Regions from separate parts of the Rhodomicrobium lacus genome, predicted to be linked through region 2. Evidence: riboswitches for the same ligand, from Rfam matches in the RefSeq annotation. Region 2 holds a riboswitch; the other holds the start of a gene.

Region 1 (10,560 bases), on a different contig from region 2:
GCGGCGAACCGCATCGGGCTTGAGGATAACGACGGCGCGGCGCAGTGCTTCTACGGCCACAGCTTCATCGCCGACCACACGGGCGCCTTCGTGGCGGATTTCGGCGACACGGACGAGGGCGTGCTGGTGGCGAGCTTCGACCTCGCGGAAATCGAGGAATACCGCGCCGACTGGGGTTTTTTCCGGGATCGGCGCGCGGGGCTTTATGGCGGGTTGGTGGAGTGAAACGGAAAGAGGAGCGCGCTGCGCCCCGTTCCGTTCGTGCTGAACGATGAATATGGCCCGTCCAAAGAGCAAGGACGAGCCGACTATCCCCGATTAATAGCAATAGCGCGGATGCGCCCGGACCCAAACGCCATCGGGGCGTTGCAGATAGCAGCCGTCACGGTAGTAATAATAGCCGCTGCGGCGGCGTTCGCCTTCGGCGGCGATGGCCGCTCCCGTTCCCGCGCCGACGATGGCGCCGATAGCGGCTCCCCGGCCGCCGCCAACCGCGCCGCCGAGGATTGCGCCGGCCGCGCCGCCAAACAGCGCCCCGCCAAGAGCATCCTGCGCGCTCGCTTCCTGCGCCGGCATCGTCGCCGCCAACCCCAACATCGCCGCCAGCCCGATTTTCTTAAGCATTGCTGCGCCCCTTTCCGACGTTCGTGGCTGCACACCTTTCGCCCGCCCGCTGGTCGACGCCTCGCGCAGGGCGAATTCTGTTGAAATGTGCGGCTCACGTTGCGTTACTGCCGATAAAAACGTGTTGACCAAGTCTCCCGCGAAATTTGGTCAAGAGTAAGACTTGGCGGGGCGCGCTCATCGCCGACGACACGGGCGAGTTCGTCGCGGACTTACCGACACGGACGAGGGTGTGCTGGTGGCGAGCCTCGACGTCGCGGAGATCGATGAATACTGGATCGGCGCGCGGGGCTTTACGGGGGGCTGGTGGAGTTGTTTGAATGGATACATTTTGTAAATCTATTTAATGCTCATGCAAGATGACTTTTTTGGGGGATCTGCGTATATCGAGCGAACGACTAAAGGAATTTCGCAGATTTTCTAATCTGGTGATTTGTGATATTCCAGATAAAGTCATATGAATACCAAAGTCAAAGGCGCTTTGCTCGGAGAATTGACAGAGCTCCGACCCGGGAAATCCCAGCTATGGATCGGATCACATTCAATCGGCATGATGCGAAAAGCATGTGAAATGTATGATGCTGATCCTAGCTCAGTTGTTTTTCTAAATTTTGGTGGACCCGACCTTGACCAACCAGTTGTTGTAGCGCAGCACATAGGAGTTCTCATCTTCACTGTCTATGGCGCGCCATTCCCCCCGTAGCCTGAGCATGGCGACCGCCGCCCGTTAAGCATGGACGAAGCTCAGGCTTCCACTCGGCGCATTTTGTTGCTAAAGCACATAAAATCCTATCGATCAGGGATCGAAATCCCGTGCTGCGTTCGTTTCCGCTTATGGCATTGCCGCTCGTCGCCGTCGCCTGCGCTCCCACGGCGACGACGGCCCCGACAGCGAATCAGTTTGTTCTGACCGAGCCGGAACGGTACAAGACGGCAACGGAGCGGGAACTCGCCCAGCAATTCGCCGAAAACGACTGCAAGGCCAAGGCGCTCGCGGCGAGCGTTTCCGTGCAGAAGGCGGGACAGTCCGACCATTCGCAACGGGCTTCGTCCTCCGGCGACAACGTCAATCTCGGTGCGACGATCCGGACGCGGCGGCAGGCGGACGAGATGTACGCCGCAACCTTCACGGCGTGCATGAACAAGGCCGGTTTCCTGCTGAAGCCCCCCGCCTGAGCACGCCGCTCCCGGCCGCAAGGCGGGAGAACGTCAGCGCCGCGGATCTCGGCGCCTATCGCAATGTTTTGACTTTTCCCGAACGCCAGCCATCCGCAAGACGCGCGGTCGCGATACGCGAACGCCGGATTGAATTTCCCAAAAACGTGAATTTTCCCGAAAGTGCGATTTCGTCATTGACGAGCGAGGCGCATTTCATCACCATGCGGCCATTTGCGGAGGGGCAAGTTTCGGCAAGTTCATCGGCGCATGGAAGAAGGAGAAGCCGGAGACGTAGCACAAGGGGGGAATATCACGCAAGGGGTAAATGGAATGAACGACGGTATATCGCTGGAAATGCTCGCCTTCAATCTTAAGCTTTTGGGGCGAAAGAGCAGAAAAAAAGTTCTGATCAGCGCGGGCAAGGAGGACGACAAGGCAAGAATGCTTCCCGCGATCCAGCAATTTCTAAGCCTTGAAGTCGATGTCTTTGCAACGCCGGGCACGCACAGGTTTCTTACGCGGCATGGTATCGACACGGTTGAAATTCACAAGATCACCGATGGACGCGCGCCGAACATCCGCACCTTCCTGAACGAGAACCGCTTCGATCTCGTCATCAATGTGCTGACTGGCGACAACGACTACGATGAATCGTCCGACGCCAAGCTCATCCGCAAGCTCTGTATCGAGAACGGCATCCCGCTCATCACCGATTGCGACGTCGGCATCGAGACCTTGCAGCAGATCGTTCGGGATACCAACAAGGGCACCTTCCGCTACAAGCTCTCCGACAACTCCGAGCCATGGAACCTTCGCCTTCACTTCATGGAGGCGGTCGAGAAGCTTGGCGGCTTCGCGAGCCATCACGCCCATTTCGACAAGGCCTACCTCGTCAACATGGAGAACCTGCGTCTCAGCCAGGTCGACATGCAGAAGAAATGGGAGATCTACCGCTACCTCAAGGAAAATTACACCCACGACGACCTCGTCGAGCGCATCAGCCGCGGCCTTGAGACGATGATCGCGCAAGGCGTGACCTATTGCCGGACGATGGTGGACGCGGACTCGACCGTGGGGCTGCTGCCGATCAAGGCGGCGGTCGAGGTGAAGAAGCGCTATGCGGATCAAATTCACTTCGAGGTCGGCGTGCAACCGCTGCAAGGTGTGCTCGACCCGGCGTCCTACGAGCAATACGCCGAAGCCTGCGCGATGGCCGATTATTGCGGAGGGCTCCCCTCGCGCGACCGTCCCCGCCCCGAAGCGCATCTCGACACGATCCTCGACCTCGCGAAACGCCTCGGCAAGCCGGTAGACGTGCACGTGGATCAGGAGAACAATCCGCTCGAAAACGAGACGGAGCTTCTCGCCGAAAAGACCATCGAGCACGGCATGCAGGGCCGCGTCTTCGGCGTCCATGCGATTTCGCTCGGCGCGAAAAGCGAGCGCGAGCAGGACCGCATCATCCAGAAGATCCTCGACGCCGACTTGGGCATCGTGATCTGTCCGTCCGCCGCGCTCAGCATGGCGCAACTGCCGATGACGGCGCCGCTGCACAATTCCATCGCGCCGTTCCCGAAGCTGCTCGCGGCGGGCGTGCGGACCTATCTCGGCGTCGACAACATCCACGACCTGTTCATGCCCATCGTGGACGGCGATGTGTGGACCGAATGCCGGATGCTCATGGAGGCCTGCCGCTTCTACGACATCCAGCAGGTGGCGAAATGGGCCTGCGCGCGGCCGATCGCGGCGGAACGGCCCGCCTCGCTTGCCGCGTAATCGCTTTTGCAGCGGTTTGGCGATCCAGCCGGTTCCGGCACGGAATCGGCTGGATGGCGAAGGCGGAGAGGGGGCGATAGCAGCCGTTCGGAATCTTCGAACTTAATGCCGGAGAGCCCCAACAAGCGGAAATTAAGCTAGAAGCATTAAACGGCTGTCGCCAATCATGCAAAACACCTTGCAGGTTAGCTGTTGGTTTAGGGAGTTTCGTGTGATGCTATTGCAGGGGTTTTATCTAATTTGAGTTCAAAAATATCGTTGAGTTTTGAAGAATTCATCTTCGCGCTTATGTGGTTTAAATCCCTAACCCTCGAGGAAAATAGGGTCTTCTCCTTGTGTGCCTGTTTGCAGGCATATCCTGAATTCTTTTTGATAGGCAAATTGCTTTTGCTTCTTGAATGCTACATCTTGCGATGCAAATTCGCCGTGGAACATCTCATCGTCATAGTATTCCACGAGACTCCCTCGAAACCATTGACCGCGACGCTGCAACGCTTCCTTGACCTGGGCCAGGAATGGTACGGCGGGCGTGATAACGGCATATGAACCAAATTTCAGGCATCGCTCATCAATCAAAATCTGGCTTTGGAAATCCGCTGCTTGCTCTTTGTCAAGATGGAATTTTCCATCTACTGCACCATATCCGTTAGTATATATAGAATATAGACAAATTATATGTAGGTCTTCGTGGTATTGATAAGATGTTGAGACGGGAGCTGCTAAGTCATCTTTTGTTATCTCGATATCACCGATTCCGGGAACACTCAGATTTATACGAATATCTTGTGGCTGCCACCACATTGCAACGCCTTCATGCGTGTCCGCCCTGCCATCATCATCGATGGAACACTCCAGTTTCCTAAAATACGAAAGACGATTTAGGTAAAGTTGCCCCCGCATAAATGATTCTGCGTACCGTTCTTCGCTGAAGAATTTGATGAAGTACCAAATTTTAGTGGCCGTCATGCTTTATACCTTGGAATCAACCTTTGCGCAGCACCTACTAGCGTCCATCGCGACCGAACGCTATGCCGATTGGAGGCAATAAGAGATTTTTGGAGCTGAACCCACAAAAAGGGCAAGAAGAAATGTCTGCTCACCACCTCTAATTGCTGCCGCTTCGAGCGCCCGTCAATGACCGCATTCGGCCTCGTTCCAGGCTCCGTAAATCCGCTCGCAACCGCCGCCGCCTCTTGACATGAGACGCAACGCGGCGTTTTCTATGCAGAACGTGGTCCTTTTGCCGGCCGGCTTGCAGCCACGCTAAACAAATTGCTAAAAGGCCGCTCGCCCTCTCTCCCGAAGGCTTACGGCATTTAGCGCCCATGAGAGAGTGACGATGTCCGACCAACAGGGGCCCGACGGCCTCCATCAAGATACGCTTCTCGTCCATTCAGGCACGCTGCGCTCGCCCCACGGCGAGACCTCGGAAGCGCTCTATTTGAACTCCGGCTTCACCTATGAAAGCGCCGCCGAGGCCGAAGCCCGCTTCAAGGGCGAGGCCGAAGGCTATGTCTACAGCCGATACGGCAACCCGACCGTTACCATGTTCGAGACGCGCATCGCCTCGCTCGAAGGCGCCGAGGCCGCGCGCGGCACGGCTTCGGGCATGGCGGCGGTGTTCGCTTCGCTCGCTTCCTACCTCAAGGCTGGCGATCATGTGATCGGCGCGAAGGCCGTCTTCGGCGCAAGCCGCGCCATCATCGAGGATATCCTTCCCCGCTTTGGCATCGAATCGACCGTCGTGGACGGCAGCAGCCTCGATGCCTGGCGCGCTGCCATCCGCCCGAATACGCGCGTGCTGTTCTGCGAGAGCCCCGCGAACCCCACGCTCGATCTCGTCGATCTCGAAGGCGTCGCCGGCATCGCGCATGACGCGGGCGCGATCCTGATGGTGGACAACGTCTTCGCGACGCCGCTTCTGCAACGGCCTCTCAAGTTCGGCGCCGACGTCGTGATCTACTCGGCGACCAAGCACATCGACGGGCAGGGGCGCTGCCTCGGCGGCGTCATTCTGTCGACCGAGAAATTCATCACCGATCATGTGCAGGGCTTTCTGCGCCAGACCGGCCCGACACTCTCCGCGTTCAACGCCTGGGTGCTGCTGAAGGGCCTCGAAACCTTGCCCGTGCGGGTCGAGCGCGAAACGTCAAGCGCGGCGAAGATCGCGGATTTTCTGAGCGAACAGCGCGGCATCGCGCGCGTGATGTATCCGGGCCGCGCGGACCATCCGCAGGCGGCGCTCGCGAAACGGCAGATGGCATCCGGCGGCCCGTTGGTGGCCTTCTCGCTCGACGTGGATAAGGACGCCGCGTTCCGGTTCATGGATGCACTGCGCCTTATCAAGATCTCGAACAATCTCGGCGACGCCAAGTCGCTGATCGCGCACCCGGCCACGACCACCCATCAGAAACTGTCGGACGAAGCCAAGGCGGAACTTGGCATCACGCCGGGAACGCTCAGGCTTTCTGTTGGTCTTGAGCACCCGGACGACCTCATCGAAGACATAGCGCAGGCACTCGCCGGAATTTGATCGCATCCAATACCGGAGCGCCAGCGCTCCGGTATTCGCTCATCTTCACCGATTGATCGACGGGTTCGACCAGTAAGGCTGCACGGTGTAATGCTCGTGCGTGCGGCTTTCCCAGTCCGCGTTCGCGAAGCTGTCGTCGTCGAGCGGCGGCGAGTTTTCGAGCTGTTCCTTCGTTATGTCGGTGCGGAAAGCGTCGAGGTCCGCGTCGTAGCTCAGCGCCGACCACGGAATGGGGCGCTCGCTCCGTCCGATGCCAAGGAATCCGCCGAAGTCCACGACGGCATAGGCGACACGTCCGCCCAGGCAATCGATCATGACTTCCTCGATCGTTCCGATCCGCTCATCGTCGCCGCCGTAGACATAAGCGCCTTCGACATCGTCGCTCGAAATCAGCTTCCGGCCGGGTTTTATCGCGTCTGTTGACATGTTCAGTCCTCCTCCGCGCGAAACAAGGCCCGGGCGGTCTCGTTCCCTTGCCGCCGCTTCGGCAGCAAATAAGCCAAGGCTCTGTCCAAGGTTTCAACCGTCGCCTGGAACTTTCCCCGCAGGAAATCGTTCACCTCTTCAGTCAAACGGAGGATATATCCATGAATTGGGATCAGATCTCTGGGAACTGGAAACAGTTCGAGGGTAAGGTGCAACAGCAATGGGGCAAGCTTACCGACGACGACCTGACCGAAGCCAAGGGCGATGCCAAAGTACTCGCCGGCAAAATTCAGGAACGTTATGGCGTAACCAAGGAGGAAGCGGAGCGTCAGGTCGACGAGTGGCATCGTTCGCTTCACTGACACGCTTCTGCTTTGGCGGCTTGAGCCGCACCGAACAAGGCTCGCCTCGCGCGGGCCTTTTCGTGTTTCGCGGGGCGGGGGCGAACTGCCAGGACGGCCGAATCGTCACCTTGTATGGCACGGCATCATTTTTCCCGCGCAAAACCGCGCGCGATGGGTTAGCCCTACAGCCCAAAAAGTGAGCCGACCCGTGGAACAGCTTCCCATCTTCTTCCAACTCAAGGGCAAAAACGTTGCCGTCTCCGGTGGCGGCGCGCCCGCAGCCCGTCGCGCGGAGCTTGCCCTTCGCGCGGGCGCGCGCGTCCGCGTCTTCGCCACCCATCTGAGCGACGATTTTCGCGCCCTTATTGACGATCCTCATTTCAGGCACGAGACGCGGGCCCCGTCGCCCGGCGACATGGCGGGCCTCGCGCTTGCCTTCGCCGCGACCGGCGACCGGACCCAAGACGAGGCGATGGCGGCGCTCGCAGGTGCTGCGCGCGTGCCCGTCAACGTCGCCGACACGCCCGAGCTTTGCGACTTCATCATGCCCGCCATCGTCGAACGCGATCCGCTTGTGATAGCCATTTCGACCGGCGGCGCGTCGCCCATCTTCGCGCGCATGATCCGCGCACGGCTCGAAAGCACAATCCCCGCCGCCTATGGCCGCCTTGTCGCGCTCGTCGGCTCATATCGCGACCGCCTCGGAGAGCGGCTTTCGGACCTTTCGCAACGCCGCCGCTTCTGGGAAAGGGCGCTCGAAGGCCGCGTGGCCGACCGCTTTCTCGCGGGGCGCGAGGATGAAGCGCGGGCCGAACTCGAAAACGCGCTCGACGCGGCTGACGACACGGCGCTTGCGAAGGGCGAGGTCTATCTCGTGGGGGCAGGGCCGGGCGACCCGGACCTTCTGACCTTCCGCGCGCTCCGCCTCATGCAGCGGGCCGACGTCGTGCTCTACGACCGCCTGCTGCCGCCCGGCATCCTGAATCTCGTGCGCCGCGAGGCCGAGCATATCTATGTCGGCAAGGAGCCGGACAGGCATGCAGTCACGCAGGAGGAAATTTCCGCGAAGCTCGTGCAACTCGCGAAGGAGGGCAAGCGCGTGCTGCGCCTCAAGGGCGGCGATCCCTTCATGTTCGGGCGAGGCGGGGAGGAGATCGAGGCGCTGGCTGCGGCGGGCATTCCGGTGCAGGTTGTGCCGGGCGTCACCTCGGCGGCGGGCTGCGCGGCCTATGCGGGCATTCCGCTGACGCATCGCGATCACGCGCAGGCCTGTGTGTTCGTGACGGGGCACGCGCGAAGCGGCGGCGGCTTGAGCCTCGGCTGGGAAGCGCTCGTGCAGCCGCATCAGACCGTCGTCATCTTTATGGGGCTTGGCCAGCTTGAATTCCTGATGAAACAGTTCGTCGCCCATGGCGGCGACCCCGCGCTTCCCGCTGCCATCGTGGAGAACGGAACGCGGCCGAATCAGCGCGTCGTTGTGGGCACGGTCGAGACCATCGCCGGAGCGGCCGCGAGCGAGGGCATTCGCGGCCCGGCGCTCGTCATTCTCGGCACCGTCGTCACCTTGCGCGACAGGCTCGTCAGTCCGGGCGGAACGGCACGCGACGACCCGGGTACATTCGCAAATGCGCAAGTACGGGAATCGCTGTTGCCTCCTCTTTAGCCGGTATTCTTTTTGCGGTCTTCCGCTGTTTGCGAGCATGATATATGCGTACCAGCGAATATATTGGCATGCGATACCGCCTTTAGGGCGGTAGCAGCAAAACCGGAGGGGCATCATGATTTTTCGGATCGGCGCGGTCACGATCTGCACGGCGATTCTCGGCATCGCGGCGGCTGACGCGGGAGAAACGGCAACTCCCGAGGCTCTCGCATCCGAAGCACGGGGCATCGTCGGCCGCTTCGCCGACAGGCTGAAGGGCGAACTCGTCGCCGCGATGAAAGAGGGCGGCCCCGTCGCCGCCATCGGCGTCTGCAACACCGCCGCGCCCGCGATTGCCTCCGAGGCGTCGGCTGGCGGGTGGATCGTGCGGCGCACCTCGCTCAAGCTGCGCAATCCAGCCACCGCGCCCGACGCGTGGGAGACCGAAACGCTCGCCCGCTTTGAAGCCGCGAAAGCGGGCGGTGCCGATCCGGCGAAGCTCGAACGCGCCGAAATCCTGGAAAGCGATGGAGCACGCCGCTTCCGCTATATGAAGGCAATTCCGACAGCGGCAGAGCCTTGCCTTGCATGCCACGGGACGAACCTTGCCGAGCCCGTCAAGGCGAAGCTCGCGGAACTTTATCCCGACGACAAGGCGACGGGCTACAGCGCGGGCGACATCCGGGGGGCTTTCACGCTGTCGAAGCCCCTGCCGTAATTCCGAGCGCCCTGACTCGATTCGACCGATCGCACGGACATCCGTCAGGCGGAAATGCTACGCGGAAGAAGGCTCCCGCGGTCAGGTCGAACCAACCGAAAGCTACCCGCGCGCGGCGGCGACGACAGCCTGCCCGAGCGAAATAGCGCCGTCTCCCGCCGGGAACAGGGCAGGGGCGAGCACCTCGAAATCGCAGGCAAGCCGCGCTGACACCTGTTCGAGCAGCAGGCGATTGTGAAACACGCCGCCGCACAGGACGATGGTGACGCAGCCCTCGCGACGGGCGAGGCGGCGACCGGCATCAGCCAGCGTTTCGGCGAGGAAAATGTGGAAATGCGCCGCAACGATTGCGGGCGCGACGCCCTTCTCCAGATCGGCGAGGACGGCACGCCACAGAAAGGACCAGCCGAGGCGCATCGGCGCGTTCGAGGCGTTTCCTCCGCCCGTCGGGAACGGCGAGACGATGGGGCGCGCTCCCGGGGCGTCTTCTGCGGTCATCGGGTCGGAGTGCGGGGCGCCCCACGCTTCGACAGTCTCCAGGTCGGCGATTGCCGTCGCCGCAAGCGCCTCAAGCTCCACTGCCGCCTGCCCCTCATAGGTGACCTCGTCGAAACAGAGTCCGAGGGCGGCGGCCACGGCGTCGAACAGTCGACCGGCCGACGAAGCGGGCGGAGCGTTCAAACCGCGCGCCATCATTTGCAGCGCAGGCGCGACGGGCTTCGCGGCGAGGCGACGCAGGATCGGGATGTCGTGCTGGCGCTTCGATACCTCGTCCCAGCCGAGCGCGACGTGCAGATGCGCGAGAAGGTTCCGCCATGGCTCGCGCATGGCCTTCGCTCCGCCGATGAGCGGCACGGGCGCGAAGCCGGCAACGCGGCGGCAGGCGCGATAATCCGCTACGAGAAACTCGCCGCCCCAAAGTTCGCCGCCATCGCCCATGCCGAGGCCGTCCAGCGCGATACCGAGCACGGGCGGCGCGTCGAGAGGCACGCCCCGTTCCGCCATCGCCGCCGCAACATGGGCGTGGTGATGCAGCACCCGCGCGACCGGCAACCCGCGCTCCGCGGTCAGGATTTCGCCAAGTTGCGTCGCGTGGTAATCGGGATGCGCGTCCACGGCTACGATATCCGGCGCGAAACGGAACAGCCGCTCGAAAAGCGCGAGGTTCGCGCGGTAATCGGCGTGCGTGGCGGCGTTTTCAAGGTCCCCGATGTGCTGCGAAACGACGGCCCGACCGTTGCTTGCGAGGCAGAAGGTGGATTTCAGCTCGGCGCCCATGGCGAGCACGGCGGGCGCGCGCTCGAACCCCTGTGGCAGCGAAAGTGGCGCGGGCGCGAGC
Region 2 (10,560 bases):
ATCAAGCCATCGACTTCGCCATCGCTCGCAAGCTCGCGCATGTGGAAGCGGGCGCGCAAGGCGAGCACAAGCTCGCGCGGGGCTATGCGCCGGAAACGACCTACAGTCTGCATTACTTCGCGAGCCCCGGTCTGGCCCGGGCCGCCAAGCGTTTTCTCGAACAGGAACGCGAAGCCGTGGCGCAGGAGCAAGAGGCGCTGAGCGAGGCGCTTCCCTACAGGCGGTGCGAGTAGACGCCTGAGATGCTGAGCGGTGACGGCGCTCTTCCGGCGCAGCTGCGGCGGGCCTTCCGCCCGCCGCCGAATTATGGCTTGTCGCCCGTCAGAACTGCTCGTCGGCCATATCCATCATGGGCTTGCAGCCACCGGTCAGGATGCGGAAGCGGCCTTCCACCTCGGGCAGCACCTTCGCCGCGAAGAAACGCGCGGTCTTGAGCTTGCCGTCGTAGATTTCGGGCGCTGCCTCGCCGCCTTCCTTCAACTTCGCCTGCGCCACGCGAGCCGTCTTCAGCCAGATCCAGCCGATGGTGACGAGCGCGAAGATGCGCAGATAGTCGGTCGCGGCTCCGCCCGCCTCGTCCGGGTTGGCGAAGGCGTGCTGCGCGAGCCAGGCGGTCGCCTGCTGGAGCTTCGCGAAGGCCTCTTCGAGCGCGGCCGCGATATCGGCGATGTCGTGATCGGTGAGCGTTTCTTCGATCTCGGCCTGAATCATGGCGAAGAAAGCGCGCACCGCCGCGCCGCCGTTCTGCGGCAGCTTGCGTCCGACGAGATCGAGCGCCTGCACGCCATTTGCGCCCTCGTAAAGCATGGTGATGCGCGCATCGCGGACGAACTGCTCCATGCCATGCTCGCGGATGTAGCCGTGGCCGCCGAACATCTGCTGCATCTTGATCGCCGTTTCCACCGACATGTCGGTGAAATAGGCCTTGATGACGGGCGTCAGCAGCGCGACGAGATCGTTCGACTGCTGGCGCACGGCGGCGTCGGCGTGATGCGCCGCCCGGTCGATGCCGAGTCCGATCAGCACCGCGAGCGCGCGCGCGCCCTCGGTGAATGCCTTCGCTTCGAGCAGATTCTTGCGTACGTCCGGGTGCACGATCAGAGGATCGGCGGGCCTCTCCGGTGCCTTGGCGCCGGTGAGCGAGCGGCCCTGCAGGCGCTCCTTCGTGTAGATCACCGCGTTCTGACGGGCGATTTCGGCGATGCCGAGGCCCTGAATGCCGACGCCGAGGCGGGCCGCGTTCATCATCGTGAACATCGCGCGCATGCCCTGATTGGGCTGTGCCACGAGCCAACCCACTGCGCCGTCGAAGTTCATGACGCAGGTCGCGGAGGCCTTGATGCCCATCTTGTGCTCGACCGCACCACAGGAAACGGCATTGCGTTCCCCCGGTTCGCCTGCTTCGTTCGGCAGGAATTTCGGTACGACGAACAGCGAGATGCCCTTGGACCCCGCGGGCGCATCGGGCAGCTTCGCGAGGACAAGGTGGATGATGTTGTTCGTGAGATCGTGCTCGCCCGAGGTAATGAAGATCTTCGTGCCGGTGATGCGGAATGAACCATCTTCGCAAGGGATGGCGCGTGTCCTGATGAGGCCGAGATCGGTTCCGCAATGCGGCTCGGTGAGGCACATCGTCCCGGACCATTCGCCCGACACCATCTTCGGCAGATAGCGCGCCTTGATGTTTTCGGACGCATGAGCCGCGAGGGCCGAATAGGCGCCAGCGGTCAACCCGGGATAGGGACCGAAGGCGAGGTTCGCGGAGCAGATGAATTCCTCGATGGCGAAGCCGACCGTGTGCGGCAGCCCCTGGCCGCCGTGTTCGGGTGACGCGGTCATCGACGGCCAGCCGCCTTCGACATATTTTTCATAGGCTTCCTTGAAGCCCTTCGGCGTGCGCACGGTGCCGTTCTCGAAAGCGCAGCCTTCCGCGTCACCGCTCTGGTTCAGCGGATGAAGGACCTCCTCGCAGAATTTTGCCGCTTCATCGAGCACGCTGGCGATGACGTCCGGCGTCGCATCCTCGAATCCGGGCATAGCCGAAAGTTCGCGCGCGTCCCAAAGCTCGGTGAGGATGAACCGGTAATCGTCGAGCGGCGCCTTGTAGCTGGTCATCGTATTCCCTCCCTCGGTCATTTTCAGCGCTGGTCCGCCGCTAGACGCCGACCGTCGCGCTCCTGCAAGCGTTAAGTAGTTTACGTATACGTCAATGGCAAGCAAAACGCGATCCCCCCGAAAGGCGCATAGCATTGGCTTTTGTCACAGACCTTTGTCTTCAGCGGTGCTTGTGTGGAAACCCTCGCAGACGCAACAGCTTGCGAATGCGTTCGGGATTTGGGGAGAAAAACGCCTCGCTCCTACTTTGGGAGGGGCGCGCTTCTAACCACATCACCTGGTTATAAATGATTGTGAAGCCTTGAAGTCTGACAGCAGAATCGCCGAGTTCTAAAAAAGAAGACGAGTTGCTTGCCTTATTCAAACCGGCGAATAGCGCGATCAAACTCATAAAGGGTAGGGGTGGACGTAATGCGTACAGAGAGAAGCCTGATAGCCAATATCAATAATAGGCTCGCGCCGCCGATGGAAAAGAAGATTGAACTAGTGCCCTCTCCCCCAAGGCCTAAATTCACGACGTCGATGGAAAAGAAGATCGAACATCTCTGGCTCGATTCCGAGCGGCGAGGCTGGCAATTCAATGAATTTGCCGTCGTCGTGCTGGAGGTTCTCACGGTCCTTCACCATCGCAAGGGGCTTGAAGACAGAAGCGCCCAGACGCAAGACGATCTCAAGACGCAAGTCGGGTGATCGCCTTATTCTCCGCCGGGCGGCCGGGGCGCTGACTAGGCTGCTCTTGACGTAGGCCGTCTGGCGTCCTTTATTGATGGATCGTGGTGATTTGGCCGGCCGGCTTGCAGCCACGTTAAAAAACTCGCTAAAAGGCCGTGGCTCGCCCCGGTCCCCGCGCGTTAACACGGTCGGCCGTCCGTCGAGAGGGTTGGGGCCGTTTCGCCAATGAGCAGGTTGCTTGTTACCGGCAGCGAGTACCGGACGATACCGTTAGCGTGCCAGCTATTCCAGAGCAGCGAGCCACTGCCGCTCGATTGCGGGCGCTCGCTCGAAACCTTTCAGATTGCGTACCAGACCTATGGCGAACTTAACGCGGACAAGACGAACGCGGTTCTCGTCTGCCACGCGCTGACGGGCGACCAGCATGTCGCCGACCGGCACCCGATCACGGGAAAGCCCGGCTGGTGGGAGACGCTCGTCGGTCCCGGCAAGCCGGTGGACACGAAGCGCTATTTCGTCATCTGCTCGAACGTCATCGGCGGATGCATGGGATCGACGGGGCCGGCATCGATCAACCCGGCGACCGGCAAACCGTGGGGACTGGATTTTCCCGTCATCACAATCGACGACATGGTTCGCGCGCAATCGCGGCTAATCGAACATCTGGAAATCCCGGACCTTTTCTGCGTCATCGGCGGCTCGATGGGCGGCATGCAGGCGCTCGAATGGTGCGCCAGCTACGGCGACCGTGTCTTTTCCGCAATGCCGATCGCGACCGCCGCGCGCCAATCCTCGCAGAACATCGCGTTCAACGAGGTCGGCCGCCAGGCCGTCATGGCCGATCCGGAATGGCGCGCCGGGCGCTATCTAGAGGAAGGCACAACTCCTGCGAAGGGGCTTGCGGTGGCACGCATGGCCGCGCATATCACCTACCTCTCCGATGAAGCGCTGCACCGGAAGTTCGGCCGCAACCTGCAGAACCGGCAGAAGATCACCTTCGGTTTCGACGCCGATTTTCAGGTGGAAAGCTATCTCCGCCATCAGGGCATCAGCTTCGTGGATCGCTTCGACGCCAACAGCTACCTCTACATCACGCGCGCGATGGATTATTTCGACCTCGCTGCGGATTTCGGGGGAGTCCTCGCGAACAGCTTCACCGGGACGAAGGCGCGCTTCTGCCTCGTGTCGTTCACAAGCGACTGGCTCTATCCGACGCGCGAAAGCCGCGCCATCGTGCAGGCGCTGAATGCGGTCGCGGCCAATGTCAGCTTCGTGGAGATCGACACCGACAAGGGCCATGACGCGTTCCTCCTGCACGAGCCCGAACTGTTCGCCACTGTCCGCGGCTTCCTCGAGTCGGCTGGCGCGAAGCGCGGGCTCACGGCGGCGGAGGAGGGGATCTCCGGGGAGGGCATCTGATGACGGCCTATCAGGACCGCGCGACTTTTGCGTCAGCGCAGACGGCGCAGCACCGCATAGACCTTCTGTTGATCGCGGGAATGGTCGAGGATGGCGCGCGCGTGCTCGATGTCGGCTGCGGCACGGGCGAGCTTTTGAAGCTTCTCGAAGAAAAGAAGAAGGTCGACGGGCGCGGCATCGAGCTTTCGCAGTCCGGTGTGAATTTCTGCGTCGCAAAAGGCCTGTCCGTGATTCAGGGCGACGCAGACCACGACCTCGTGAACTATCCCGATTGGGCGTTCGATTACGCGATCCTGTCGCAGACGCTTCAGGCCACGACGCGCCCGAAGGAGGTTCTTCAGGAATTGCTGCGCATCGCACGCCATGTCATCGTCTCGTTCCCGAATTTCGGACACTGGCGCATTCGCTCACAGATCCTGTTCAAGGGGCGCATGCCCATGACGTGGAACCTGCCGGAGCCTTGGTATCAGACGCAGAACATTCACTTCTGCACCATCGCCGACTTCCGCGAGCTTTGCGTCGTCGTGGGCGCGAAGATCGAGCGCTCCTTCGCGCTGTCGCCGCACGGGCGCCCGCTCGGCAGCCGCGTGCCGCCCTTTCTGCACAACATCGTCGCGCAGCAGGCCGTGTTTCTGCTGACGGCGGACGAGAAACCGCCGACGGATTGAAGGCCGTTCAGCGGACAAAGAAAAAGCCGCGGGTGTCGCTTCCCGCGGCTTCGTGAGACAGGCTGTCACACAGCCCGTTGCGCCATCAATGGCGCAACGCTACGGCGCATCAGGCATTCGCAGGAGGCTGCCCCAACGACGCCGGGACACGCACAAGCTGCTGCTCCAGCGCTGAAATCCCACTCGACATCGGATCACCTCCTTTCGTTGCATTGCTCATACGTTCAGGGTGTCATCGAACATTTCCGATGTAAAGGGAAAGAAGAGCGGTCTGCATCAGAAAATTGTGTTCCATCTCGCGCGGCGCGGCCGGTGCTGTCCGCCTAAGTAACGAACCGGGCTTGGCAAAGGAAACCGCTCTTGCGCGTCTTGCCCGACAGGCATAGTTTGCGTGCGCATTCCCGCATCTCTGGAGAAAGACAATGGCCTTCCTGTCCGACGCGCTCGCTCGCGTTAAGCCCTCGCCCACCATCGCCGTCTCGTCCAAGGCGCGCGAGCTGAAAGCGGCGGGCAAGGACGTGATAAGCCTCGGCGCGGGCGAGCCCGATTTCGACACGCCGGACAACATCAAGGAAGCCGCCATCAAGGCCATCCGCGAAGGCAAGACGAAGTACACGAACGTCGACGGCATCCCCGAACTGAAGCAGGCGATCGCGGCGAAGTTCAAGCGCGAGAACAACCTCGACTACAAGCCAAGCCAGATCATGGTGGCGCCCGGCGGCAAGAAGGTCATCTTCAACGCCATGATGGCGACGCTGAACCCCGGCGACGAGGTGGTGATCCCGGCGCCATACTGGGTGTCGTATCCCGATATCGTGCTGCTCGCCGGCGGCACCTGCGTATTCGCGGAAGCGGGTATCGGCACGAAGTTCAAGCTGTCGCCCGAGACCCTCGAAGCGGCCATCACGCCGAAGACGAAGTGGCTTATCTTCAACCACCCGTCGAACCCGACGGGCGCGGCCTACACGCGCGACGAGCTGAAGGCGCTGACCGACGTGCTGCTGCGCCATCCGCATGTGTGGGTGCTGTCGGACGACATGTATGAACACCTCGTTTATGACGGCTTCAAGTTCACGACGCCCGCCGAGATCGAGCCTGCGCTCTACGACCGCACGCTCACCGTGAACGGCGTTTCGAAGGCGTATGCGATGACAGGCTGGCGTATCGGCTACTGCGGCGGCCCGGAGGCGCTCATCAAGGCGATGACGACGCTCCAGTCGCAGACGACCTCGAACCCGACGAGCATTTCGCAATGGGCGAGCGTCGAGGCGCTGAACGGCACGCAGGATTTCCTGCCCGCGCGCGCGGAGAGCTTCAAGCAGCGGCGCGACCTCATCGTGTCGATGCTGAACGACGCCGACGGCATCGATTGCCCGACGCCCGAAGGCGCGTTCTATGTCTATCCATCCTGCGCGGGCCTCATCGGCAAGAAGACGCCCGGCGGCAAGGTGCTGGAGAACGACGAGGACGTGGTGACGGCGCTGCTCGAAGACGAAGGCGTGGCGGTCGTCCACGGCGCCGCGTTCGGGCTGTCGCCGTATTTCCGCATCTCCTATGCGACGTCCGCGAAGGAGCTTGAGGAAGCGGGCCGCCGCATTCAACGCTTCTGCGCAAGCCTGAAATAGCGCCTCGGCGTATAGTTAGCCTGTGCAGTCGGCAAGACTGCACAGGTAGAGCATCTACTTGTTTTTTTCGTTTTCGATGTGTTGGGAAACAGCACGGTCGCGTGCCTCTTCGTACGTGCGCCCGCGCCCGGTCGTCTCCTCTCCGGTTTCATTATTTCGGATTCTAACGATTTCGTGCCCTTCGAAGGTTCCGATGGGGGAGATAACGTCCTCGAAACGTTCGGTTTCCTCGTACTTAGGTTTTGCCATAGCCGCACTCCCACATGTTATTTGTTTTTCCAGTTTACAGAATAAGTGGGCCGGATTTAGGCCCCATCGCCATGTCATCATCGCTTCGCAGGCGCAGCCTAGCCTTGTGCGCCAAAAGCAAGAGGTGAAAAAATGGTGGCTGTTCGTGGAGCCGGTTTCTCGAGCGCGGTTCGAGACGATTATCATTTCGAAAACTTGCGGCGCAATCTGAGTCAGGCCGAGGAACTCGGCGTCGACTTCGTTGAAATCCCGATCTTCGCGATGGACCTGATCGCCGGCGGACGCATCATCCCTAGCCAGCTGCGCCGCCTGAAGGAGGCGCTGCGCCCGCGCGCGCTTGGCTACACCGCGCATGGCCCCATTGCGGTCAACTTCATGCAGCGCGAGCTTTCGGAGCGTCACTTCGAGGTGGCGCGGGCGAGTGTCGAGGCCGCTGCCGAAATCGGCGCGGTGCATGTCGTCTTTCACACCGGCGTCACGAGGGAGAGCGATCCGCGAACAATAGAAGCGGCCTACAGCAACCAGCGCGACTATATCGCGAGGCTTGGCGACATCGCCGCCGCGCACGGCATCATCATTGCCATCGAAAACATATTCTCGACGAGCGAAGCCGAGGTGACCGCGCTTCCCTCGCGCCTTGCCCGCGAAATCGAGGCCATCGGGCATTCAAACGTCTTCGCGTGCCTCGATTTCTCGCACGGTGCCATTACCTGCGCGTCGCAGCGAGCGGACTTTCTGGCGGAGGCCGAGGCGCTCGCGCGCGTGGCCATCCACCTTCATGTCCATGATTCGTTCGGCGATCCGACGCAGCTCCGCACCTCTGCGGATGCAGAACGGCTCGCCTACGGCCTCGGCGATCTGCATGCGCCCATCGGCTGGGGCAAGCTTCCGTGGCTGGAGATGATGCAGCGCTTCACCTTCCGCCCCGACGTCATCTTCAACCTCGAACTGCCGCCGCGTTACTGGTATGCGCTCGACGACAGCGTGCGCGAGATGCAAGACATGATTGAAGTATACAAGGCTGGCCGCGCGAACGCCTGAACATGCTCCGCCGCTGTGCTATCGTTCCCCGGATTCGGAAAACGGGGGGGGGGGGCGCGATGGCAATCTCAGGCGGGATAGGGTTTGCGAGCGCGGCATGCGAAGACCCCGATTTCGAGGCACTCCGGCGCAATCTCGATCTCGCCGAGGAGCTGGGCGTGGACGTCGTGGAACTGCCGCTGTTCGCGCTCGATATCATCGCGGGCGGCCGGGTGCTGCCCGACCAGATGAGGCGACTGGCGCTGGCGATCGGGACGAGGCCGTTTGCATTGACGGCGCACGGTCCCGTCGGCGTCAACATGATGGACGCTTCCGATCTCCTTGCGCGTCACCGCATCGTGGCGGAAGCGGCCATAGCAGCGGCTTCCGAGCTTGGCGTCTTCCGCATCGTTCTGCACACCGGGCACATCGCGCGCGCCGACGAAGGCCGGATCGAGGCGGCCTATGCACGCCAGCGCGACGCGTTCCGGGCACTTGCCGATGTTGCCGAGCGGGGCGGCATGAGCCTTGCCATTGAAAACATCTATGTGCCCGACAGAGGGCGGATCGCGCCGCTGCCGTCGCAAATAGCGCGTGAGATCGCTGCCATCGCACATCCGAATGTGACCGGCTGCCTCGATTTCGCTCACGCAGCGCTTGCCTGCGCGGCGGAGGGGGCGGATTTTCGGGCCGAAGCGAAGGCTCTGGCCAGCATTTCGGCGCATCTCCATCTGCACGATTGCTTTGCCGATCCCGCCGACATGGCCATTTTCGTGCCGTCGGAGCGCGTCGCTTATGGCCTCGGCGACCTGCATTTGCCGCTCGGCTGGGGAAGGCTTCCCTGGCACGACCTGATGGACGAATTGAACTTTCCGCCGGACGCTCTTTTCCTGCTCGAATTATCGGCACAATATCGCTTCGCGCTGCCGGATGGCGTGGTCCGCGCGCGCGCTCTGGCTGCCGCTTACGAGCGCGCACAGAAACGGCGCGCCGAAGCATGACAGTGGGGCGAGCGAGGCGAGCGCGCGCTCTCGGCCGAACCCGGCGTTACGCGTGCGACGAGCGCATCCTTACGCCGGCGTGCTTTGCCTTGTTCTCGGGCTCGACATGGATCGTGACGCGGGCGCCTGGAACTTCGCTCATCAGCGCATTCTCGATGCGGTCGCAAATATCGTGCGCGGCGCTCACGGTCATGCCGGCGGGCACCACGAGATGAAACTCGATGAAGGTGACGGGGCCGGCGGCGCGCGTGCGCAGGTCGTGCGCTTCAAGCGCGCCGTTTGCTTCCGCGCCAATGATGGCCTTGATGGCGGCGAGCGTGTCGGGATCGGCGGCCGCATCCATCAACCCGCCGACGCTCTCCTTTACAAGCCGCCACCCGGAAATGAGGATCCAGCCGCCGACGCAGGCCGCGATGACCGCGTCAAGCCATAGCCAGCCGGTGAGAACGGCCGCAATGAGCCCGAGGATGACGCCGATCGATGAAACGACGTCGGCTAGAACGTGCTGGCCATCGGCATAAAGCGCGGGCGAGCGTTCGCGCTGCCCGATACGAGACAGATGCCAACCCCAGCCCGCGTTGATGACGGTGGCAGCGCCGTTGATCGCAAGACCGAGAATCGGCGCGTCGAGCGGCTTCGGATCGAGGAAGCTCGCGGTCGCTTCGCGGAAGATCGCGAACGCGGCCACGACGATGAGCGCGCCTTCAAATACGGCGGAGAAATATTCCACCTTGTAATGACCGAATTGATGATTGGCGTCCGGTCCCTTGGCGCTGAGCCGCAGCGCGAAATAGGCGACGGCTGCCACAACGACATTGATGATGCTCTCAAGCGCGTCCGACCAGAGAGCGACCGACCCCGTTACCGCAGCCGCAAGCCCCTTCAGCGCGAGAACAAGCGCGGCGATACCGACGCTTTGAAGCGCATAGCGGCTGAGGGCATTCATGGGAGCGGACCTCGTGACCAATCGCGCGTCTCGGGCCGCGCGTTCGAGGTTCACACAGAGCAGGTTCGGCGCGGGTGTTACAAGCTAAAAATGCCTCTCGCCAAAGCCCTTGGTACGCCCAAGGAACCTTTGGCGTTCTGGCGGAGAGGTCGGTTCACACAGCATAGATCTATCAGATATTTGAAACTGCGCTTCGGAGAGTGCCTGAATATAGATCATTATGCAGGTCAGACACCGTTCGTATTTTTTTTGATATTTTTCTGACTTCTCAGCCTGTCTCGTGCCCGTTCTATTGCTTCGTTTTCTTCTTTTATTTCGTGTAGACGAGCATTTATCCCGGATAGTTTTTCGATTACTGACTGGATTTCGACAATAAGGCTATCAATCTTTTTCATTGCATCACCATTCACAATGCGATTGACTGAATATAATAGTTGTTAGCCTCGTACGGGAACGAAAAATCTATTCAGACTTAACAACTAAAAACGTAGACAATTTCATTTGCTGCCTGCGCCTTAAGGCGTCCCTAGATGGCAAGGGGAAGCCACGCAAAGGCAAAAAACCGACCTTCGCGCGCTCTATTCTTGTCGTTTCTTAACGGAAAACGACGGTCCGATTGCCGTTGACCAGAATACGGTGTTCCACATGCCACTTTACTGCGCGAGAGAGAACAAGACTTTCAACGTCGCGGCCCATATTGACAAGATCCTCGATCGACATCGAATGATCCACGCGCGCCACTTCCTGCTCGATGATCGGCCCCTCGTCGAGGGCGGGCGTGACATAATGCGCTGTGGCGCCGATCAGTTTCACGCCGCGCATGTGCGCCTGATGATAAGGCTTCG

What was found. A riboswitch is a leader RNA that binds a small molecule or an ion and turns the genes downstream of it on or off. The one in region 2 is predicted to bind S-adenosylmethionine.
Region 1: another riboswitch for S-adenosylmethionine. It lies ahead of metZ (O-succinylhomoserine sulfhydrylase); the one in region 2 lies ahead of metX (homoserine O-acetyltransferase MetX).

The regions. Positions count from the first base shown of each region.
Region 1 covers NZ_RZNF01000002.1:324,644-335,203, forward strand. The annotation lists gene aguB (N-carbamoylputrescine amidase) at 1-225, shown strand, start outside; gene EK416_RS02240 (glycine zipper domain-containing protein) at 319-624, opposite strand; gene EK416_RS02250 (hypothetical protein) at 1,438-1,800, shown strand; gene EK416_RS02255 (amidohydrolase family protein) at 2,113-3,558, shown strand; gene EK416_RS02260 (hypothetical protein) at 3,862-4,524, opposite strand; SAM riboswitch at 4,780-4,857, shown strand; gene metZ (O-succinylhomoserine sulfhydrylase) at 4,898-6,091, shown strand; gene EK416_RS02270 (PRC-barrel domain-containing protein) at 6,137-6,517, opposite strand; gene EK416_RS02275 (CsbD family protein) at 6,679-6,879, shown strand; gene cysG (siroheme synthase CysG) at 7,070-8,524, shown strand; gene EK416_RS02285 (Tll0287-like domain-containing protein) at 8,640-9,221, shown strand; gene hypF (carbamoyltransferase HypF) at 9,324-10,560, opposite strand, start outside.
Region 2 covers NZ_RZNF01000012.1:20,723-31,282, reverse strand. The annotation lists gene EK416_RS09625 (GNAT family N-acetyltransferase) at 1-233, shown strand, start outside; gene EK416_RS09620 (acyl-CoA dehydrogenase C-terminal domain-containing protein) at 322-2,115, opposite strand; gene EK416_RS17745 (hypothetical protein) at 2,638-2,805, shown strand; SAM riboswitch at 2,879-2,956, shown strand; gene metX (homoserine O-acetyltransferase MetX) at 3,013-4,206, shown strand; gene metW (methionine biosynthesis protein MetW) at 4,206-4,874, shown strand; gene EK416_RS09605 (pyridoxal phosphate-dependent aminotransferase) at 5,297-6,499, shown strand; gene EK416_RS09600 (hypothetical protein) at 6,554-6,748, opposite strand; gene EK416_RS09595 (TIM barrel protein) at 6,881-7,789, shown strand; gene EK416_RS09590 (sugar phosphate isomerase/epimerase family protein) at 7,849-8,769, shown strand; gene EK416_RS09585 (cation diffusion facilitator family transporter) at 8,816-9,715, opposite strand; gene purU (formyltetrahydrofolate deformylase) at 10,310-10,560, opposite strand, start outside.